Regions from separate parts of the Micromonospora sp. NBRC 107095 genome, predicted to be linked through region 1. Evidence: riboswitches for the same ligand, from Rfam matches in the RefSeq annotation. Region 1 holds a riboswitch; the other holds the start of a gene.
What was found. A riboswitch is a leader RNA that binds a small molecule or an ion and turns the genes downstream of it on or off. The one in region 1 is predicted to bind thiamine pyrophosphate.
Positions count from the first base shown of each region.

Region 2: it holds a riboswitch for thiamine pyrophosphate, as region 1 does, so the genes downstream of both, thiE (thiamine phosphate synthase) here and QSK15_RS19505 (ECF transporter S component) in region 1, are expected to answer to the same signal.

Region 1 is NZ_BSTU01000003.1:580,893-588,641, reverse strand. It holds gene QSK15_RS19520 (hypothetical protein) at 24-344, shown strand; gene QSK15_RS19515 (energy-coupling factor transporter transmembrane component T family protein) at 536-1,336, opposite strand; gene QSK15_RS19510 (ABC transporter ATP-binding protein) at 1,333-2,763, opposite strand; gene QSK15_RS19505 (ECF transporter S component) at 2,930-3,517, opposite strand; TPP riboswitch at 3,591-3,695, opposite strand; gene QSK15_RS19500 (alpha/beta fold hydrolase) at 3,802-4,623, shown strand; gene QSK15_RS19495 (sugar isomerase domain-containing protein) at 4,653-5,402, shown strand; gene QSK15_RS19490 (DUF6328 family protein) at 5,522-6,025, shown strand; gene QSK15_RS19485 (acyl-CoA dehydrogenase family protein) at 6,131-7,749, shown strand, end outside.
Region 2 is NZ_BSTU01000006.1:61,277-69,025, reverse strand. It holds gene QSK15_RS25965 (ThuA domain-containing protein) at 1-3,429, opposite strand, end outside; TPP riboswitch at 3,742-3,851, shown strand; gene thiE (thiamine phosphate synthase) at 3,846-4,472, shown strand; gene thiO (glycine oxidase ThiO) at 4,466-5,629, shown strand; gene thiS (sulfur carrier protein ThiS) at 5,620-5,820, shown strand; gene QSK15_RS25945 (thiazole synthase) at 5,817-6,596, shown strand; gene QSK15_RS25940 (thiamine phosphate synthase) at 6,593-7,396, shown strand; gene thiD (bifunctional hydroxymethylpyrimidine kinase/phosphomethylpyrimidine kinase) at 7,393-7,749, shown strand, end outside.

The DNA.
Region 1 (7,749 bases):
CGCTCCTACCAAGCCGCCCCGAGGTGGACCTCGCGGTCGAACCGGCGTTCCTGGCCGAGCTGGCGCTTCCCGCAGCGTTGGGTGATCCGGCAGTCCTGGTCGAGCCGCCACTGCCGGCGGTGCTGAATCAGACGGCTCTGCCGGAGGCGGTGCCGGGTGAGCTGGTGCCGCCGGTCGACGTGCCGGCGGTAGCCGACGCGCCGGTGGCGGCGGACCTGCCGAAGGTGACCGGGCGACCGAAGGCACCGACGGCCGGACCGCCGCAGGGTGGCGGGACGCGGGCGATCGGCGGGCGTGGCCAACAAGCTGGCCAAAACCGCCGCTACGCCTTCCGCCGCAGCTGACCCCCCCCCACCCACCCACCCTGTCCCGCCCCCCGACCCCCCCGGGCGGTGAGGCAGACAGCAACTTCAGGGGTGGTGCTGCCTCATTGCCCAACGAAGCAGCACCATCCCTGATGTTGTGCGGATCATGCCGGCGCGGCGATGCAAATCGACGCCGTGCGGGAGGGGTGCGGGGTGGGAGCGGCCGGGGCTCAGCCGATCAGGGGGCGGAAGGTGCCGGCCAGCACGCTCGTGGTCAGGGCTGCCGCAGCCAGCGCCGCTGCCCCGGCTATCAGGAGGGCGTCGGCGCGGGTGAAGTGTTGCCGGCGCGCGACGGTACGGGGTGTGCCGGCGTCGAAGCCACGCGCGTCCATCGCCACGGCCAGCCGGGTGCCGCGCCGGATCGCCCCTACCAGCAGCGCGAACGCGGTGGAGGCGAAGAGCCGCAGCTTCGCCACCGGATCGCGTCCCGCGTCGACGCCGCGCGCACGCCGAGCCATGCTGATCATCTGCCACTCCTGGCCGAGCAGCGGCACCAGCCGGAACGCGGCCAGCGCCCCGATGGCGAACCGCGCCGGCGCCTTCGCGTTCTGGATCAACGCGTCCGCCAGGTCGGTGGGGTCGGTGGTCGCGAAGACGATCACGCCGGGCAGTGCCACCGCGAACACCCGCAGCACCAGGCCGAGCGCGGTGAGCAGCACACCGGTGCTCACCAGCACCGGCCCCGCGTCCAGCAGGACCCGACCGGACCGGTCGGCGGCGAACAGCACCAGGGTGACCAGGATGCCGGCGGCGCTGAGCAGCAGCGGCCAGGCCCGTCGGGCCAGTACCCGGTAGCGGATGCCGAACAGCGGCAGGACGGCCAGTTCGAGGGCGATGGCGATCGCCGGGGCGACCGGGTCCAGGGTGGCCAGCAGGATGAACGAGAAGGCGAGTGCGGCGGCGACCTTCGCCACCGGGTTGCGGCGGGCCAACGGCGCGTCCGGCGCGGCGACCGGCTCGATGCTGATCATCGGTGGTCGTCCGGGGCTCGGTGCAGGGTGACGGTGCGGTCGGCGAGCGCGGCGACGAAGTCCGCGTCGTGGGTGACGGTGACCACGCCGTGGCCGGCGTCGCGCAGGTCGGCGAAGAGGTCGACCAACTCCCGCCAGGTCCGCCGGTCCTGGCCGAAGGTGGGTTCGTCACAGATCAGCAGGCGGGGCGCGGTGGCCAGGGCCGTCGCCACGCTCAGCCGCCGCGCCTCACCACCGGAGAGGGTGTACGGGTTGGCGGCGGCGAGCCGGGCCAGCCGCAGCCGTTCCAGCAGCCCGGCCACGGTCTCGTTGACCACCGCCTCGGGTTGACCGGTGCGGCGCGGGCCGAGCGCCAGCTCGTCGAAGACGGTGCTGGTGACGAACTGGTGTTCCGGATCCTGGAAGACCGACCCGATCCGCCGGGCCAGCGCGGGCGCCCGCCAGCGGTGCGGGGGAGTGCGGTGGTCCGGGCCGGCCAGTTCGGCGGACGCGGTGACCCGCCCACTGCCCGGCCGGAGCAGACCGCCGAGCAGCAACGCCAGGGTGGACTTGCCGGCACCGTTCGGTCCGCGTACGGCGAGTGCCTCGCCGGCGCGTACCGACAGGTTGGTGTGGCCCAGCCGGGGTGGCAGGCCGACCTGGTCGGCGGTGAGCAACAGCTCCCCGGGGGCGGCAGTGGCCGGCCGGGGCGTGACGGGGTGACCGGGCACCCAGACGCCCTCGGCGGCCAGGGCGGCGCCGTGGGCGGCGAAGACCGCCTCGGGGGTGCCGTCCGCGCGGACGCCGCCTCCCGGTTCCAGGACGACCACCCGGTCGACCAGTGGCAACGCCTCGGCGACCCGGTGCTCGACCAGGATCAGCGTGGTGTCGGCGTCCAGCGCGCCGGCCACCGCGTGCCGGACCAGGTCGGCCCCGGCCGGGTCGAGGTTGGCGGTCGGCTCGTCGAGGAGCAGCAGGGCGGGGCGCAGGGCCAGCGCGCCGGCCAGGGCGAGGCGTTGCTGCTCGCCGCCGGAGAGCGCCGCGGTGCGGCGGTCCCGGGGGTACGGGAAGCCGACCCGGTGCAGTGCCTCGTCGACCCGGGGCCAGATCTCGTCGGCCGGTACCCCCCGGTTCTCCAGCCCGAACGCGACGTCGTCGCCGCAGCGGGCCATCACCAGTTGGGTCTCCGGGTCCTGGAAGACGACGCCGACCCGTTCCCGCCCCTTGCGCGGGTCGAGCCCGTCGATCTCGACGGTGCCCTCCTGCTCGCCGGAGTCGTCGGGAAGCAGCCCGGCCAGCGCGCTGAGCAGGGTGCTCTTGCCGGCCCCCGAGGGCCCGAGCAGCAGCACCCGTTCCCCGACCTCGATCCGCAGGTCGACCCCGCGCAGCGCCCAGGCCCGCCGCCCGGCGTGCCGCCACCCGAACCCCCGCAACACCACAGCGCCCACCGAACCCCCCAGCCCTCCGCTCCCACCCACCCCCAGACCCCACCCCACCCCACCCCCGGCCCCACCCCACGGCCCGGCCGATTGATCATGAGGTTGGCGGGGGTTTCAGAGATCCATTCCACCGCCAACCTCATGATCAACGAGGATCGGTGCGGCGCGGGTGGGGTTAGATCAGGGCGCGGTCCCGGCCTGCCGGGAAGCGGTCCAGGACGCCGGTGTTGGCCAGGGCCTTGGTCAGCAGCCAGCCGCCCGCTCCTGCGATGACGGTGGCGCTGACGACGGTGAGCAGCGCGTACGGGATGCGGTAGTCGGCCAGCGCGTAGTCGACGTTCCAGACGAAGAAGTCGAACAGCGCGGCGCTGACACCGGTCAGCGCGCCGGCGAACACGGCTGTCGGCAGCCGGAACGACCGGTAGCGGAAGGCGGCGAAGGCCAGCTCGGCGCCGATGCCCTGCACGATCCCCTGCGGGATCACCGTGCCGGCCCACTGGCTGCCCAGCAGCGCGGACAGGACCGCGGCCACGGTCTCGCAGTAGAGCGCGGCACCGGGCTTGCGGATGACCAGCCCACCGATCACCGCCGGCATCAACCAGACGCCGTAGAGCAGCGTCTGCGCCGGCGGGAAGAAGGCGAACGCACCCTCGGTGGCGCTCCAGACCAGGCCCCAGGCCCAGAAGATGACGCCGAAGGCGACCGCGATCACCGAGGCGACCACGATGTCGATGGTGCGCCAACGGTTGGTGGTGTTGTCCATGATTGCTCCCAGTTCAACGAAGAGAACCAGGAGAAGACGCACGCCGCGTCCGGTGGCACCGGACTGCGGCGCGGCTGGAGGTCGACCGAACTCCCTGCGCTGGCATTACCCAGATCAGGTTCGAGGGTCTGCGGGCGTACCCACACTCTCAGCGCTGTGCGCTCCCCTGTCGGATATGAAGTTGTCTCGGTGACGCTAACACCGACCCGGGTCGTGGGCCCAGCAGGGCATGCGCTGACCTGCGGGAGCGGCCGGCCCACCGCCTTCTGGGTACGCTTCCGATCATGCGGGTAGATGCGCGAGGCCTCACGTTCGACGTGACAGTCGACGGTCCACCGGACGGCGTACCCGTCCTGCTGCTGCACGGCTTCCCTCAGCACAGCGGTGAGTGGGACGACGTGGTGCCGCGGCTGCACCCGGGTGGGCTGCGCACGTACGCGCTGGACCAGCGCGGCTACTCGCCCGGTGCCCGGCCCACGGCGGTGGCCGACTACCGCATCCCCGAACTCGTCGGCGACGTGGTGGCGGTGCTCGACGCGCTGGAGCTGGACGCCGTGCACCTGGTCGGCCACGACTGGGGCGCGGTGGTGGCGTGGGCGGTCGCCGCCCGGCACCCCGACCGGGTGCACACGCTGACCGCGGTGTCCGTGCCGCATCCGGCGGCGATGGCGCACGCGCTGACCACCGACAGCGGACAGAAGGCCCGCTCGTCGTACATGGCGTTGTTCCGCAAGCCGGACACGGCGGAGAAGGTGCTGCTGGCGTGGCACGCCGCCGCGCTGCGCAAACTGCTCGGCGGGGTGGGCGACGCGTCCCGGGTGAACAGGTACGCCGACCCGATGCGCGAGCCGGGAGCGCTCACGGCGGCCCTGAACTGGTACCGGGCGATGTCCCGCGCCGACCTGGCCGGTGTCGGCCCGGTCACGGTGCCCACCACGTATGTCTGGAGTGACCGGGACGTCGCCATCGGCCGGACCGCCGCCGAGGCGTGCGCGGCGAACGTCACCGGGGACTACCGGTTCGTGCAGCTGTCCGGGGTGAGTCACTGGATCCCGGACGAGGCGCCGGCCCCACTCGCCGAGGCGATCCTGGCCCGGGCCGGCTAAGTGGCAGGCAATCGAACGACGGAGGACGTATGACGGTGAGTGCCGAGGACTACCTGGCCGTGGTGACCGAGACGATCGGCCGGGTGGCCGCCAGCCAGCGGGAGGCGGTGGGGCGGGCCGCCGACCTGATCGCCGAGGCGGTCCGGGCCGACGGCGTGGTGCACGCGTTCGGCACCGGGCACTCGGAGGCCCTCGCGATGGAGATCGCCGGGCGGGCGGGTGGTCTGGTGCCGACCAACCGGATCGCGCTACGCGACCTGGTGCTGATCGGTGGCGAGCCGGCGGAACGGCTCGGCCCGCTGCTGGAACGGGACCCGGCCATCGCGCACCGCCTCTACGAGCTGGCCCCGGTGCGCCCCACCGACGTCTTCGTGCTCGCCTCGAACTCCGGGGTCAACGGCGCGATGGTGGAGTTCGCCACGCTGGTGAAGGAGCACGGTCACGGGCTGGTGGCGATCACCTCGGCGCAGCACTCCGGTCGGATGACGTCCCGGCACCCGTCGGGGCGCAAGCTGAGCGACCTCGCCGACGTGGTGCTCGACAACGGCGCCCCGTACGGCGACGCGACGCTGCCCCTGCCCGGCGGTGGCGCGGTCGGCGCGGTCTCCTCGATCACCGCGGCGTTGCTGGCGCAGCAGGTGACGGTGGAGGTCGTGGCGCGGTTGCTGGCGGCGGGGCAGCGGCCCCCGGTCTACCTGTCGGCGAACATCCCCGACGGCGACGCGCACAACAACGAGCTGGAAGCCCGGTACGCGGGCCGCATCCGACGCGGGTCCTGACGTTGCCACAGTATGAACGGCGGATGTCGTGAACTTGTTTCGCGCTCGGCCGGGTGGGGCATTGGCGTTGCTGCCGGCGGCCGGGACCGCCGGCAGTAGCGTCTCACCGGAGGTAGCGCGTGTCCAAGGAGACCGAGAAGCAGCGTTGGCAGCGCAACTTCGCCGACCTGCTGCAGGAGTTGCGGGTCGCTCAGACCGGTGTTCAGATCCTCTTCGCCTTCCTGCTCACCCTGCCGTTCAGTAACGGGTTCACCAGGACCAGCGAGTTCCAACGCGACGTGTACATCGTGGCGTTGCTCGCGGCGGCCGCCGCCACCGCGATGATCATCTCGCCGGTGGCGTTCCACCGGGCGCTCTTCCGGCAGGGGCGTAAGCCGGAACTGGTGCGGTTCGCCCACCGGATGGCCACCGGCGGTCTCGCCTTCATGCTGATCGCGATGGTCAGCGCCGTCCTGCTGATCACCGACTTCGTGTTGGACCGGCCGATCGCCTTCCTGCTCAGCGCCCTGACCGGGCTGTGGTTCCTCACCTTCTGGATGATCCTGCCGTTCGCCCGGCGCAACTGGGGTGAGGACGACATCGACGACGATGACGACGACCCGGACACGATCAACGGCCGCTGACCCCCGCCGATCCGCACGCAGCGCTACCCCCGGGTAACAACCGGGGGTAGCGTGACGGTAGTCGCACCCGTCGACGCAGCCGCACCGAACTTCGAGGGGGCAGCCGTGACCACGACGCAGAACGGCCGACCGGCACCGGACGGCCCCGACTCCGAAGCCACCGCCCAGGCGGCGGCGCCACTGCCCGCGGAAGCCGGACAGGTCACTGAGAAGGAAGCCCGGCAGGTCGCCGAAGCCGCCCGAGAGTCCACCTGGGACCGACCCAGCTTCGGCAAGGAGTTGTTCCTCGGCCGGTTCCGGCTCGACCTGATCGACCCGTGGCCCCGATCCGACCCGGACGACGTGGCCCGGGCGGAGGAGTTCCTCGGTCGGTTCCGCGCCTTCCTGGCCTCCGAGGTGGACGGCGCCGCCATCGAACGGGACGGCTCCATTCCCGACTCGGTGTTCCACGGCCTGGCTGACCTCGGCGCGTTCGGCATGAAGATCGACCGGAAGTACGGCGGGCTCGGGCTGAGCAACCTGCACTACTGCCGGGCGCTCATGCTGGCCGGCTCGGTCAGCCCGGCCATCGGCGCGCTGCTCTCGGCCCACCAGTCGATCGGTGTGCCACAGCCACTGAAGATGTTCGGCACCGCCGAGCAGAAGCAGCGCTTCCTGCCCCGGCTCGCGGCCGGTGAGGTGTCCGCGTTCCTGCTCACCGAGCCCGACGTCGGCTCCGACCCGGCCCGGCTGGCCACCGTCGCCGAGCCGACCGAGGACGGCACGGGTTACCGGCTCAACGGGGTGAAGCTCTGGGCCACCAACGGCATCGTGGCGACCCTGCTGGTGGTGATGGCCCGGGTGCCCGCCACGGAGGGCCGCCGGGGCGGGATCACCGCGTTCGTGGTGGACGGCGACACGCCGGGCATCACCGTCGAGCGGCGCAACGAGTTCATCGGTCTGCGCGGCCTGGAGAACAGCCTGACCCGGTTCCACGACGTGTTCGTGCCCGCCGAGAACGTCATCGGCGGTGAGGGCAAGGGGCTGAAGATCGCCCTGACCACCCTGAACACCGGCCGGCTCTCACTGCCGGCGATGTGCGTGGGGGCCGGCAAGTGGGCGTTGAACGTGGCCCGTGGGTGGGCCGCCGACCGGGTCCAGTGGGGTCGACCGGTGGGCGAGCACGAAGCGGTCGCGCAGAAACTGTCCTTCATCGCCGCCACCACGTACGGCATGGAGACCATGCTCGACCTCTGCTGCCTGCTCGCCGACGACGACCGCAACGACATCCGGATCGAAGCGGCGCTGGTCAAGCTGTACGCCAGCGAGATGGCCTGGAAGATCGCCGACGAGCTGGTCCAGATCCGGGGCGGGCGCGGCTACGAGACGGCCGACTCGCTGGCCGCCCGTGGCGAACGCCCGGCCGCCGTCGAGCAGATGCTGCGCGACCTGCGGATCAACCGGATCTTCGAGGGCTCCACCGAGATCATGCACCTGCTGATCGCGCGGGAGGCGGTCGACGCCCACCTGTCGGTGGCCGGCGACATCATCGATCCGGACGCGGGCCTGGGCCGCAAGGCCCGAGCCGGCGCGCGGGCGGGCGCCTTCTACGCGAAGTGGCTGCCCACCCTCGCCGTGGGCCGGGGGCAGACCCCCTCGGCGTACGCCGAGTTCGCCCCGCTCGCCGCGCACCTGCGCCAGGTGGAGCGTTCCTCGCGCAAGCTGGCCCGGTCGACGTTCTACGC
Region 2 (7,749 bases), on a different contig from region 1:
CACCGTGGCGTACGACTTGGCGCCCTTGCTGTCGGTCACCGTGAGGGTGGCCGTGAAGGTGCCCGCGCTGGTGTAGGTGTGGCTGGCGTCCAGGGTGGTCGCCGTACCGCCGTCACCGAAGTCCCAGGCGTACGTCAGCGGGGTGTCGCCCTCGGCGTCGGTGGCCGTGCCGTCGAAGGCGACGGTGACCGGTGCGGTGCCGGTGGCCGGGGTGGCCGTGGCGCTGACCACCGGCGGCGCGTTCTCGGTGACACCGCGGCCGACGAAGTCCATCCAGTTGACGTTGAACAGCGAACCAGTGCCGCCGTTCGGGTCGCGGGCCAGGAAGTACAGCGAGCCGCTCGCGGCGCCGGTGACCGGTGCGCTCACGTCCGTGTACGTCTGCCACGCGCCGGTCGCCGGCACGGTGGCAGTGGCGACCACCGGTCCGTCGACCGCACCGGCGCGAACCTCGATCCGACCGCCAGCGGCGGCGGAGGCGGCCCGGAACCGGATCTCGGTGATGTTGGTCAGGTCCGCCGGGGCGAGCGACCACCAGTCGCCGTCCTCGATGAACGCGATGTTCTGACCGCCGCCGGCGGTGTCGGCGCCGGTTTCCCGCTGCACGCCGGCGTCGCCGCCGCCGGTGCTCACCGGAGCGCGCCCGGTCGCGGTGAAGAACTCGGCCTGCTTGCGCTTGGGCTGCAACACCTCGATCACCCGACCGGTGAGCGGGCTGGCGCCGCCGGCACCACCGTCGTCGGTGTAGGTGGCCTCGAAGACCGCGAAGACGTTCGCCTCGGCGCCATGCCCGGAGGCGAGCGACGTCTGGACGGTGCCGGTGCAGCCGGTGTGCTGCTCCAACGGGTGGGCGTGCTCGTCGTGACCCAGGAGCACCTGGAGGTTCACCCGGTCACAGTCGATCTCCCCGTCCTCCGGGTCGGTCACCTTGATCGTGTATCGGACCTGGTCGCCCCAGTCGAAGAACCCGCCGTCCGGCGGGAACTCGATGGTCACCGTCGGGGACGTGTTGCCCACGGTGACCGGCACGTTGGCCACCGCGGTACGGCCCTTGGGGTTGGTGACGGTGAGCTGGGCGGTGTAGTTGCCCGCCGTGGCGTACGTGTGGGTCGGGTTCGCCTCGGTGGAGGTCTGCCCGTCACCGAAGGCCCAGGCGTAGCTGAGCGTGCCACCGTCCGGGTCCCGGGATCCGGCGCTGGAGAAGGTCACCGTCAACGGCGCCGCACCCGAGGTCGGGGTGGCGGACGCCGCAGCGATCGGTGCGCGGTCCCCGGCGGTGTAGTCGATCCGGTAGACGCCCGAGTTGTCGTTGTTGCCGCCGAAGCCGCTGCCCCACTCGATCAGGTACAACGCGCCGTCGGGGCCGAACTCGAAGTCCATCGGCCGGATCATGCTCATGCCGGTGAGCAGCTGGTTGATGTCCACCAGCGACTTGCCGTCGGGGGTCAGCTGCATGGTGTACATCTTGTTCTGGTTCCACTCGCCGAGCAGTGCCTTGCCGTCGTAGTACGCCGGCCACTTGCGGGTGGAGTTGAGGTCGGCGTCGTAGCGGTAGACGGGGCCGCCCATCGGTGCGCCACCGCCGCCGATCTCCGGGTAACGCGCGTCACCGGCGTACCCGTAGTCGACGGTCGCGGGGACGACCGGCGGGAGGTTGGTCAGGCCGGTGTTGTTGGGCGAGTTGTTCACCGGCGCGGCGCAGTCGAACTTCGCGCCGCTCGGGCCGGACGGGAACGTGTAGTCGTTGTACGCCTCGTTCGTCCCGGTGCAGTACGGCCAGCCGTAGTTGCCGGGGGTCACGATGTTCCACTCGACCAGGCCCCGAGGGCCGCGGTTCGGGTTGTCGGAGTTGGCGTCCGGCCCGTAGTCCGCGACGTACAAGGTGTTGGTCTTCGGGTCGGTGCCGATCCGGAACGGGTTGCGGAAGCCCATCGCGTAGATCTCGGGACGGGTCTTCTCGGTTCCCGGCGCGAACAGGTTGCCGGCCGGAACGGTGTACGTCCCGTCGTCCTCCGGGTGGATCCGGATCACCTTGCCGCGCAGGTCGTTCGTGTTGGCGGAGGTGCGCTGCGCGTCATAGTCCTGGCGGCCGGCCCGCTCGTCGATCGGCGAGTACGAGTTCGACTCGAACGGGTTGGTGTTGTCGCCGGTGGCCAGGTACAGGTTGCCCTCGCCGTCGAAGGTCATGCTGCCGCCGGCGTGGCAGCAGGTGTTGCGTTGGGTGTCGACCCGCAGCACCTGCTTCTCGCTGGCCGGGTCGATGGTGTCACCGGTCACCGTGAAGCGGGACAGCAGGTTGCGGGTGACCCCGTCGTTCGGGGCGTAGTACAGGTACACCCACTTGTTGGTGGCGAAGTCCGGGTCGAGCCGGATGCCGATCAGGCCGTCCTCGTTGCCGGTGAAGACGTCCAGGTCGACGGCGGTGACGGTGTTGCCGGTGTCCGGCTTGATGATCTGCACCCGACCGTCGCGCTCGATGTAGAAGACCCGCCCGTCGGGGGCGATGTCCAGCTCCATCGGGTTGCTGGTGTTGCTGTCCAGGGAGATCTTCTCGAAGTTGGAGGTCTTCGAGGCGCCACAGTCGGCGCCCACCACACCGGCGGCGGTCTGGATGCCGCCGAGCAGGTGGGAGAGGAAGCCAGGCTCGGCGTACGACTCCCGGGTGTGTCCGCCTCCGGTGTACCAGGAGCGGCCGCCGTCGAAGTCCTGACACCAGGCGATCGGGTGGTCGGCACCCATCGCGCCGGCACCGGCGGTGTAGCTCTTCTCGTCGAGGCTGGCCAGCACGTGGACGTCCGGCCGAGGGTTGGTCTGGTAGTTGTACCACTCGTCGAAGCGGGACCAGCGGTCCGGCAGTTCCGCAGTGGACGGGTGGGCGTGGTCCTCGACCTTGACCGTGGCCTGCTGGTTCTGCGGGTGGTTGGCGAAGTACGCGCCGACGAGGTCGCCGTACCAGGCCCAGCTGTACTCGGTGTCCGACGCGGCGTGGATGCCGACGTAGCCACCGCCGGCCTGCACGTAGCGCTCGAACGCCGCCTGCTGCTCGGCGTTGAGCACGTCACCGGTGGTGGAGAGCCAGATCACCGCCTTGTACTTCGCCAGGTTGGCGTCGTTGAATGCCGCGCCGTCCTCGGAGTTGTCAACGGTGAATCCGTTGGCGGCGCCGAGCTGTTGGATGGCGGCAATGCCGGTGGGGATGGAGTCGTGCCGGAAGCCGGCGGTCTTGGAGAAGATCAGGACGGAGTAGGGATCGGCTGCGGCCTTTGGCGCCTTTGGCGCCACCTGGCTGACCGGGGCTGCGGCTTTCGCATCCCGTGGGGGGACCTGGGCGGCCGCCTGGGCGGGCGTGCCGAACAGGGTGGTCGAGGCCATGGCCAGGGAGATCAGGGTTGCGGTGATGGGTACGCGGGCACGACGAGAACGGGACACGCCGCCTCCTGTGTCGTAGTGACAGAGCTCGCGGGAGTCGGCTCGCCGAAGGCCGTCCCTGATGGAGCCGGTGGTGACGCCGTGCCAGGGTGCCCCCACCGACATTTTGTCGAATCGCTGAACAAATTAATTCGGCTGGCTCGATGTCGGGCAAGATGCGGGCGGGTAACGGTTCTGCAACGGCAGGCGACATTCCGAACAGGACCGCATGAAGTGCCCCATGGATCTTGATCGTTCTGTTGTGGTCCGGCCCGCCGGCCGCCGCCGACCCGGCGCCTTGGCAGGCCGGCGGATCTGTCGTACGGTGACACGCAAGTAACCCACGGGAGCCCGGTGTACCGGGCTGAGAGGGGGGCTGACAGCCCCCGACCGTCGAACCTGATCCGGGTAATGCCGGCGCAGGGAGGAGCGTTGCCGTGCCGTCCCTGGGACGATTGCATCTCATCACGGACACCCGACCCGGGTGTGACCCACTCGCCGTGGTCCGGGCCGCCCTCAGCGCGGCCCGTGCCGAGCTGGTGGTGCAGGTCCGGGTGGAGGATTCCGCCACCGACCGCGAGGCGTACGACCTGGCCCGACGGGTGCTGACGCTCTGCACCTCGTACGGGGCGTCCTGCCTGGTCAACGACCGGTTGCACGTGGCGCTGGCGGTCGGCGCCGCCGGTGGCCACGTCGGCGCCGACGACCTGCCGGTCGCCGCCGCCCGCCGGGTGCTCGGCCCCACCGGCGTGCTGGGCGCCACCGCCCGCGCGCCGGGCCCCGCCGGCGAGGCCGTCGCGGCGGGAGCCACCTACCTCGGCGTCGGACCGTGCCACACCACCAGCACCAAGACCGGTCTGCCGGATCCCATCGGGCCCGCCGGCGTACGTGCCGTCGTCGACGCCGTCGACGTGCCGGTCATCGCGATCGGTGGAGTGACCGCCGCCCGGGTGCCGGCGCTGCGGGCCGCCGGGGCGTACGGGGTGGCGGTGGTCGGTGCCGTCTCCGCCGCCGCCGACCCGGCACGGGCGACCGCCGCGCTGATCGAGGCTCTGACGTGCTGACCGGCCGGTCCCCGTCAGCGCCGTCGAGCGACCGGGTCCGGCCGGACGTGGCAGTGGTGGGGGCGGGGCCGATCGGGCTGGCGATCGCCTGGCGCTGCGCCGCGCGGGGGCTGCGGGTGGCGGTGCACGATCCCGCACCCGGCTCGGGGGCGTCGTCGGTGGCCGCCGGCATGCTCTCCCCGGTCGCCGAGGCGTACTTCGGCGAACGGCAGCTGACCGCGTTGCTGGTGGCGTCCGCCGCCCGCTGGCCGGCGTTCGCCGCCGAGCTGACCGAGACGACCGGAGTCGGGATCGGCTACCGGACCGAGGGCACAGTGATGGTCGGGCTCACCGGCGACGACCTGGCCGAGGCGCGCCGGCTCTGGGCGTACCAGCAGGGGTTGGGCCTGCCGGTGACGCCGCTGCGCCCCAGCGAGCTGCGCGACCGCGAGCCGGCGCTCGCCCCGCGGGTGCGCGGCGGCGCGCTCGCGCCCACCGACCACCAGGTTGACCCTCGGCTGCTGGTGCCGGCGCTGCGCACGGCCGCGCAGCGGGCCGGCGTGGTGCTCGTGCCACAACCGGTCCGACGGCTGTCCGATCTGGACGCCGGTGTCACGGTGGTCGCCGCCGGCTGTGGGGCCGCCGCGCTCACCGGCCTGCCCGTGCGGCCGGTGAAGGGTCAGATCCTCCGGCTTCGCGCGCCCGACGGCCTCGCGCCGGGCTTCCGGCACGTGATCCGGGGGTACGCCGACGGCGAGCACGTCTACCTGGTGCCCCGCGCCGACGGTGAGGTGGTGCTCGGCGCGACGGTCGAGGAGCGGTCGGACACCACTGTCACCGCCGGCGCGGTGCAGCGGCTGCTGCGCGCCGGGGTCGACCTGCTGCCCGAACTGGCCGAGTACGACCTGGTCGAGGCGGTCGCCGGGCTGCGCCCGGGCACCCCGGACAACGCGCCGATCCTCGGCCCGCTGCCCGACCGGCCGGACGTGCTGGCCGCCACCGGGCATCACCGGCACGGCATCGTGCTCACCCCGATCACCGCCGACCTGATCGCCGACCTGGTGCTCGGCGGCGGACCCGACCCACTGCTCACGCCCTTGCGGGCGGACCGCTTCGGTCCGACCGGTGCCGTCGTGGGCGGACCTGAACCGACGATGGAGGGGAACCCGTGGAGTTGACGGTGAACGGGGCCGGGCGCAGCGTTCCCGCCGGCGCGTCAGTGGCGGACCTGGTCGGCGACATCGTGCCGCACCCACGGGGGGTGGCGGTCGCGGTTAACGGCGAGGTGGTGCCGCGCACCGGCTGGCCGGCCCGGGCGCTGCGCGACGGTGACCGGGTCGAGGTGCTCACCGCGGCGCAGGGCGGGTGAGCGGCGTGCCATTCGAGCTGGGTGGGGAGACCTTCACCTCACGGTTGATCCTCGGCACCGGCGGCGCCGCGAACTTGCACGTGTTGGAGCAGGCGATCCGGGCGTCCGGGACCGAGCTGGTCACCCTGGCGTTGCGGCGGGTGGGCACCGCGCCGGGCTCCACCGGTGGCCTGCTGGAACTGCTGGACCGGTGCGGCGTACGCCTGCTGCCCAACACCGCCGGCTGCCACACCGCGACCGAGGCGGTGAAGGTGGCCCGGCTGGCCCGGGACGCGTTCGACACCAACTGGGTCAAGCTGGAGGTGATCGGCGACGAGCGGACGCTCCTGCCCGACGGGGTGGAACTGCTCCGCGCCGCCGAGGAGTTGGTCGCCGACGGCTTCACCGTTCTGCCGTACACCAGCGACGACCCGGTGCTCGCCCGCCGCCTCGCCGACGTGGGCTGCGCCGCGGTGATGCCGGCCGGCTCGCCGATCGGTTCGGGGCTCGGCGTCGGCAACCCGCACCACATCCGGCTCATCCGGCAGGGTGTCGACGTGCCGGTGATCCTCGACGCTGGCATCGGCACCGCGTCCGACGCGGCGCTGGCGATGGAGCTGGGCTGTGACGGGGTGCTGCTGGCGAGTGCCGTCACCCGGGCCGCCGACCCGGTGGCGATGGCCACGGCGATGCGGTACGCGGTCGAGGCGGGCCGGCTGGCCGCCGGGGCCGGCCGGATCGAGCGCCGTTTCCACGCGCTCGCCTCCACCCCCGACGAGGGAAGACCCGAGCTGTGACAGCGCCGTCCGGGGTCGTCGTGTTGACCGATCGGCTCGTCGCACGGGGCGGGCTCGACCGGGTCGTGGCCGCGGCGGCGGCCGGGGGAGTGCGCTGGGTGGTACTGCGGGAGAAGGACCTGCCCCGTGCCGAACGTGCCGCCCTCGCCACCGACCTGCGGGCGATCCTCGCCGACGTCGGCGGAACCCTCGTCGTGGCCGGCCCGGACCCGCTCGGCGGCGACGCCGTGCACCTGCCCGCCGCCGGCCCGTACCCGCCGCCACCCCACCAACTGGTCGGTCGCTCCTGCCACAACCAGACCGAGCTGACCCGCCTCACCACCGAGCACTACGCCACCGTCTCCCCGGTCCACCCCACAAGGACAAAACCGGGTTACGGCCCACCCCTGGGACCGGACGGCCTGCAAAGGCTGGTCGAGGTCAGCAACGTGCCCGTGCTGGCACTGGGCGGCATCGAAACCCCAGACCAGGTAACCGCCTGCGTCCAAGCGGGAGCCGCCGGAGTAGCGGTGCTGGGCGCACTCATGCGATCCCCAGACCCCACCGAAACAGCCACCACCCTCACCAGAGCCTTCCAAGAGGCGGTCACCCCGGAGCTGACCCAAACCCGGCACGGGGTCACCCCTGAGCTGGCCCAAGCCCGGCGCGGGGTCACCCGGGCCTCCACGTCAGGGCTGCGGCCGACCGTGCCCACGCAGGGATCAAGCCTGACCGCCCGGAGTGGGCACGGTCGGCCGCAGCCCCAAGCAGCAACCAACCACGACCCGCCACACCCCCAAACCAGAAACTCAGGAAAATGACCCCGAGCACGATCCTCACCATCGCCGGCTCGGACTCCGGCGGCGGTGCCGGCATCCAGGCCGACCTGAAGGTCTTCGCCGCGCTGGGCGCGTACGGCGCCAGCGTCCTCACGGCGGTCACCGCGCAGAACACCCGGGGTGTCGACGCGGTACTGCCGCTGCCTCCGCGCACTGTCACCGAGCAGTTGGACAGCGTGCTCACCGATTTCACCGTCGCCGCGGTGAAGACGGGGATGCTCGGCACCCCGGCGATCGCTGACGTGGTGGCCGAGGCGGCCCGGGACGGCCGCTTGCCGCAACTCGTCGTCGATCCGGTGCTGGTCGCCACGAGTGGTCACCGGCTCGGCGTGGTG